Linked DNA regions of Luteolibacter sp. Y139. The protein of the gene in region 2 interacts with the protein of the main gene of each other region in a pairwise test. Links are inferred from orthologs where the notes say so. Each region holds a gene or a part of one and is shown on either strand. Other genes may lie near its edges.

Region 1 (3,080 bases), on a different replicon or contig from region 2:
ATGCCTGGAAACAAGGTGCCGCTGGGAGTCACGCTGGTGAGCCGGATCTACATCCTCGGCGATCTGCTGCTGATCCAGCACGAAGGGAAGACTCATTCGGTGAAGGATCCGCGGATCGCGGAATACAATGGCAATCACGTCTTCTTCGAAGCACTGGGCCCGGATGGATTCTTCACCCAGGTCGGCCTCAAGCGTCTCTGGGCGAACACCCCGTCCGGTGGGATCGCCAGTGATGCGCCACGCGGCGATGAGCCGCAGTGGCTGGGTCAGTCAGACGTGCTCCAGAGCGTGATCCTCGGCCAGCCGGTCTTTCCCGGCAACGGCCGGTTCGGCACGGCCTTTGGCGGTGGCCAGCCTTCCGAAACAGATAAGCTGGCGGTGGACGGGAAGGTTTTGGCAAACGGCGTCTACGGCTCGCGCCCGTTCGCCGGTGAGAAGGCGCTGTCCTCGGTCGTGGCCAGCAATCTCGTGACGGCCGAGCTTCCGTCGCCCGCGGGTTCCGTGGATGCGGATCTCCTGGTGCCAGGTTTCGACGATCTGCCGCTGGCCAAAAACGGCGAGAGCCTCACCTATCAGTTTCTCGGCACCTTCGGAGCGAATGCGAACGCCAAGCGCATCAAAATCCAGGCCTACTCTCCCAACTTCATCATCTTCGACTCTGGCAAGCTGAACGAGAACGGCACCACCTGGTCGCTGGAAATGAAGCGTGTGAAATTGGCAGGGCGCTCCCACCAGTGGCTGTTCGTTCTCAGGACGCCGACCAAGACGATCACCCGGCACTACGAAGCGGATACGACGGGCACCATGGGCTACCAGTTCCTTGGCAGCGGAAAGGCCGCCGGCGACGTAAAGATTCTCAGCGGCACCCAAGAGGCGCGCTTGAACTACTGAGCAGCGACGCCGGAGCGGTCTGCTTTGTCCAGCGACCTGAGGCACGACTCCACTATTCCCGGATGTATAGATACTGGAATTACTGGAGTGCCCGGCTGGCATCCACCGGTCACACAAAAGCGGCGGCCCGTGAGGACCACCGCTTCATCGAACGCGAACCCACCCGGGCTCGCAGATTTTGTCAGAGCAGCAGGGACTACTTCTTCTTCGCCGTATCGAGCTTTTCGCGAACCTTCTCGCTGAGCTCGTTGTAGAGTGCTTCGTCCGCCTTGAGCGCTTCCTTGGCAGCGTCGCGGCCTTGGGCCAGTTGGGCGCCATTGTAGGCGAACCACGAGCCGCGCTTCTGGATCAGGTCCATTTCCAGCGCGAGGTCGAGCAGCGATCCGACCGAGGAGATGCCCTCGTTGTACATGATGTCGAACTCGCACTCCGCGAAGGGTGGTGCGACCTTGTTCTTCACGACCTTGATCTTGGTGCGGCTGCCTTGGACGGTGCCGTCAGTCGCCTTGATCTGGCCGATGCGGCGGATGTCGACGCGGACGGAAGCGAAGAACTTCAGCGCGCGGCCGCCGGGAGTGGTTTCCGGGTTGCCGAACATCACGCCGATCTTCTCGCGGATCTGGTTGGTGAAGATGCAGACGGTGCGAGCCTTGGAGATGAAGCTGGTCAGCTTGCGCATCGCGGCGCTCATCAGACGGGCTTGGGCACCCACGGTGGAGTCGCCGATTTCGCCATCGAGTTCCTGCTTGGTCACCAGCGCAGCGACGGAGTCGAGGACGATGACGTCGATGGCATTCGAGCGGACCAGAGCCTCACAGATTTGCAGGGCCTCTTCACCGGACGAGGGTTGGGAAACGAGCAGGTCATCGAGATTCACGCCGAGCATCTTGGCGTACTGAGGGTCGAGGGCGTGCTCGACGTCGATGAAGGCGGCCAGGCCACCCTTTTTCTGGGCTTGGGCGATCGCGGTGAGGGTGAGAGTCGTCTTACCGGAGGATTCCGGGCCGAACACCTCGATGATGCGGCCGCGGGGGAAACCACCGACGCCGAGGGCGCGGTCGATGAGCAGGTTGCCGGTCGGGATGACGTCCACATCCACGCGGTGTCCGTCGCCCATCCGCATGATGGCGGCTTCGCCGAACTCCTTCTGGATGCTGGAGATAGCCATATCCAAATTGCGTTTGCGGGCGTCTGCGAGTTTGTCTGATGCGTCTTCTAGGGTCTTGGCCATGGTGTCAGGAAGTGTTCGGGCGAACTTCTCTCAGGGAAGGCGGCTGACGTCAACAAAAGATGTTCGGGCGAACAAAAAAGTGCCTTTCCCATTTCCGACGTTCAGGGCGCGTCTTCGTTTTTCGCGATGTTTCCCTCCGATTTCTCAATGGATGGAACGCGACGCCCGGAAGGTAAAAACGGACGGTGACAGACAAAGAAACCGAGAGCTACAGGCGTGAACTTCAGCGGCTCAACGAGCGGGTGGATGCACTTGCCCGGGGACGAGCTGCCGAAATGATCGAGATCCGGCGGTCCATTCACGCGCTGGAACAACGGCTGACGCCACAGGCAGCGCCCGCGTTTGTTCAGCCGGAAGCTCCGGAAGAAGCTCCTCCCATGCTGCCACCGACGGTTGCCGAAGAGGTTCCCGAGCCACCGGCCAAGTGGGAGTCCATTGCCCCGGCGCTGGCCGCCGCAAAGGCCGCAGCCGCCGCTGTCACCGCAAAGGCCCCTGCCTCCTCCCCGCCCCCGCGCGAGTGGGAATCCATTGCACCACAGGCACCGCTGCCTTCACCTCTTCCGCTACCTCCACCCGCGGAGAAAGGCTCCTTCGAGCTGCGCTTCGGGCGGATTTGGTTGGTCCGGCTGGGCATTGCGCTGCTGGTGACCGGGCTCGTGCTACTGGGGAATTTCGCCTACAAGAATTGGATCCGCGACTTGCCGGCGGGTGTGCGTCTGGCGGCGTTGTATTTGGGTTCGTTCCTCATTTCCGGGAGCGGCGTGTATCTCGGCGCGAAGGAAACGATGCGGCGCTTTGGCGACGTGCTCCTGGCCGGCGGACTGGCATTCTTCTACTGGTGCACCTTTGCCGCGCACCACGTGCCGCGCTTGCAGGTGATCGAGTCGCCAGTGACAGCGGGCGTCCTGCTGCTCGGTGCGGCCGGGGCGATCGTGGGGGTTTCGTTGCGTCGCGATTC
Region 2 (3,285 bases):
ATGCTCGCCATCGTGGCGAAGAGGCCTCCCAGCCACATGAGCACGCTGGGCAGGCCGAGCAGCATGGTGGCCATGACCCGAATCGCGCGCGGCATCGCGACTGGTGCTTCTATTTCTTCGATCCTGTCCATCCCGGGCCCTCCTTCCTAGCTGCCGGTGCCAATCGGGGAAGTCGATTCCGCGCGCCAGATGCTCCCCTTTGACCGGAGGGTTCGGTGGGTTGTCACCAGCAAGAGAATCATGATTGCCTCAAATAACGTCCAAACCAAGCAGAGCATCGCTTTTTTGTCCGCAAGCGAGCACATTGCGGCGAGGGCACCGCCCACGACTGCGACGGCCAGCAACCCCTCGAGTAGCTCGAGGCCGAGATAGCCGGGGAGCCTCGCACGTGGCATCCGATACCGCTTGCCGCCATTGATCATCTCCACGGTGGCGACCATGGCGAAGCCGATCGCAGAGCAGACGACTGATCCTGCCAAAAAAATGAGCGCCGGGAGCTGCTCGCCGGGCGGACATTTCACGAGCGCCCAAGAGGAGAAGAGGCAAGAGACCATCCCGACAATCCACATGAGGCCGCCGGGAATCCCGATGAGGAGGAATGCGATGGCGCGGACAAACGGAGGCATGGCGTCTGATGGTAAGGCGCTAGGCGGGCCGGGGGCAACTTGGCAACGGCTTCCTGAGACCGGCTAGGATCCCGTAGGGAAAAATTTGCGGAAATGGACCCGGATCGCCCGGCAGGTGGGTGGTTTCAGAAGCGTTCTTCCTTCTCTTCCGAGACCCATTTTTTTCTGTGGGAACGGTAAAACACGGTAATGGCAATGCAACCCGAGGCGGCGACGAGGATCATGGCGGCCAGTCGCAAATCAAAGGTTCCGCTGAACAGGTCGACTACTAGGCCAGACAGGCAACCTATGAAGATTCCTCCGAGCAGAAACGCCGTGAATTGGTAGCCGATGAGTGCGGGAAGTCGTCTGGTGGGAAGGAGTTCGTAGTGCGCCCCGGTGAGAAATCTGCCGGCGTGGAACATCAGGAAGCCAACGCAGGAAACCGCCGCCGATGCTCCAATGTGGATTGCTCCGTCAGGCCAAAAGATGTCCAAGCCGACCGACGTGGCAGCGACGCTGCCGATGAAGGTGACAAAGCCGCAAAGCCAGAGGATCATTCCCGGCCATCCCAAGAAGAGAACAAAGATCGAGCGCCTGAAGAGCGATGACTGCGTCGAATTCATCGCTTCACGTAACGGAACCCCGGCAGCGCCCGGACCAACCTCCGCATCTCCAGCTTCATGAGCGTGGCCGAGACCGTTTGGGCGGGCAGTCCGGTCCGTTCGATCAAGCGGTCCACGCCCGATTCTCCCTCGCCGAGTGCCGAGAAAACCTTCGCCTCCTCCGGCGGAAGCTCGGGCACGGCTTGGCTGTCGGCTTCCTTGACGGATGACTGCCGGGCGAAGGGCAGCTCGCCGAGGTCGTCGGCGATGTCGCTGGCGTCCATCACCAGCGTCGCGCCGTCCCGGATCAGCTTGTTGCAGCCGGTGGAGGTCGGCGCATTGATCGGCCCCGGCACGGCATAGACCGGCCGGCCGTAGTCGCTGGCGAGATTCGCGGTGATCAGCGAGCCGGACCACGCCGGGCACTCGGTCACCAGCAGCGCCTCCGACCATGCGGCCACGATGCGATTTCGCTGCGGGAAGGTCTGCTTGTCCGGCGCGGTGTGAAGCGGGAACTCGCTTACCACCGCGCCATGGCCGGAGGCGATCTTCTCGGCAAGCCCGAGGTTTTCGGCGGGGAAGAGCTTGGCCAATCCCGAGCCCAGCACCGCCACCGTGCGGCCGCCCGCAGCGAGCGCCGCCTCATGCGCCACCGTATCAACACCACGGGCCAGGCCGGACACGATCGTGAACCCGGCGTGCGCGAGTTGATAGGAGAGCTTCTTAGTCGCCTCGCGGCCGTAGTGAGTGATGCGCCGCGTGCCGACCACGCCGATCGCATGGCGGTCGCGTTCTTCCAACTTCCCCCAGACGTAGAGGAAAAGAGGCGCATCGTAAGCCTGTCGCAATGCCGGGGGAAACGTGGGATCCGCAGGGGTGACCAGCGAAAGCCCGCGCTGCTTCACTTCTAGCAGCTCCTTCGAAGGATCGGCGTGATCCTGCCATTTCAGGAGAATGCCCGCTGTTTCCGCTCCGATGCCATCCACCTGCATCAGTTTGTCCTTCGTCGCGCTGAGCACGTCCTCGGCGGAATCAAATCGTTCTAACAGACGGCGGACCCGCACCGGTCCGATCTTCGGCAGCAGATTGAGGGCGACGAGGGCTTCGAGGTGGGTCATGGGGGAGACAAGGATACCAAAACTAGGATCGCCACTGCCCGAGCTGTTCCGGGAACGGGCAATCGGCGCAATCGCTCGCGTCTTCCAGGCAGAAGTCGCGGTAAATCTGCAGCAGCGCTTGATGGTGCGCGGCCTTCTTCAGCCACGTCGCCGCGGCGTCCTCGCTGCCGAATAGCCGGATCGCACAACGCCGGACCTTCTCATTCCGCGCACCGGCGGCGAGCTTCAAGTAGCAGTCGAAAGGTTCGCCTTCATGCAAGGCGAGCGGGAACAAGTGATTCGCCAGCAATTCAACCGCCTGCGCCTTTCCGAACAAGGCCAGCGGCTGTGCCGTCGCCGCGGACGCCAGCGTGTAGCGCTTCGTCCAGAACGGGTCATCGAGCTTCGACAGGAACTTCACCAGCGCATCCGCATCGAGCGGCCGTGACGTGGCGAGCTTCCGGAATTTCGGCCACTCGCGGACCACCGCAGCGAGCGCCGCCACACGCCGGTGCGGATGATTCGCCGGCCGCTGGCCACCCGCCTTCCACGGGATCGCATGGGTGGACTCCCACTGGCCGCGCGCCTTCCACCAGGTTTCCCATAAGCCGCGCAGGTGCTCGCGGGTGTCCGCCGGTGCCTTCTCATGGAGATCCGGCGAGAGAAAGCCGGCGGCACCAAACAGCAGCGCCTCGGTGTGCGCAGGATCTTCGCGTAGTGCCGAGAGCGGCATCCGCTGCGAAAGCAGCCTCATCGCGAGCGCATTCGCGCGATAGCCAAGTGTTTCCGCCACCGCCTGATAGAGTGCGGCATCGCGACCATGGGCATCGGCGATCCTTGCGAAACGGGCCGCCTTCCGCGCCGCCCGATGCTCCGCTGCCTCGCGCAATAAATGGGCCACGGCCACCGGTGGCATCGCCGCCAGCGGATGCACGCAGCGTCCCGGCTTTGCGATCGCCGTCTCGCTCCGCGGATGTT

The links.
Region 1: the proteins of dprA (region 2) and recA interact in binary tests that used the Bacillus subtilis proteins (3 or more experiments, as listed by UniProt). The link is inferred for Luteolibacter sp. Y139 from one-to-one orthologs.

What each region holds. Positions count from the first base shown.
Region 1 is NZ_JBBUKT010000012.1:46,083-49,162, forward strand. The notes cover bases 106-2,870. They hold recA (recombinase RecA), read right to left. Parts: upstream 2,123-2,870; coding sequence 1,088-2,122; downstream 106-1,087. Other genes in these bases: WKV53_RS23710 (hypothetical protein), read left to right, coding at 106-891; WKV53_RS23720 (DUF2339 domain-containing protein), read left to right, coding at 2,308-2,870. Also shown: more of WKV53_RS23710, read left to right, coding at 1-105; more of WKV53_RS23720, read left to right, coding at 2,871-3,080. UniProt on the Bacillus subtilis protein: Multifunctional protein involved in homologous recombination, DNA repair and competence.
Region 2 is NZ_JBBUKT010000008.1:200,072-203,356, forward strand. Bases 279-3,248 are described here. They hold dprA (DNA-processing protein DprA), read right to left. Parts: upstream 2,329-3,248; coding sequence 1,228-2,328; downstream 279-1,227. Other genes in these bases: WKV53_RS19510 (hypothetical protein), read right to left, coding at 279-626; WKV53_RS19515 (hypothetical protein), read right to left, coding at 752-1,165; WKV53_RS19525 (DUF2851 family protein), read right to left, coding at 2,351-3,248. In the rest of the region: WKV53_RS19505 (hypothetical protein), read right to left, coding at 1-74; more of WKV53_RS19510, read right to left, coding at 147-278; more of WKV53_RS19525, read right to left, coding at 3,249-3,285. UniProt on the Bacillus subtilis protein: Protein that helps load RecA onto ssDNA during transformation. Binds cooperatively to circular ssDNA, is able to bridge different segments of DNA. Favors the loading of RecA onto SsbA- or SsbB-coated ssDNA and formation of RecA-DNA filaments.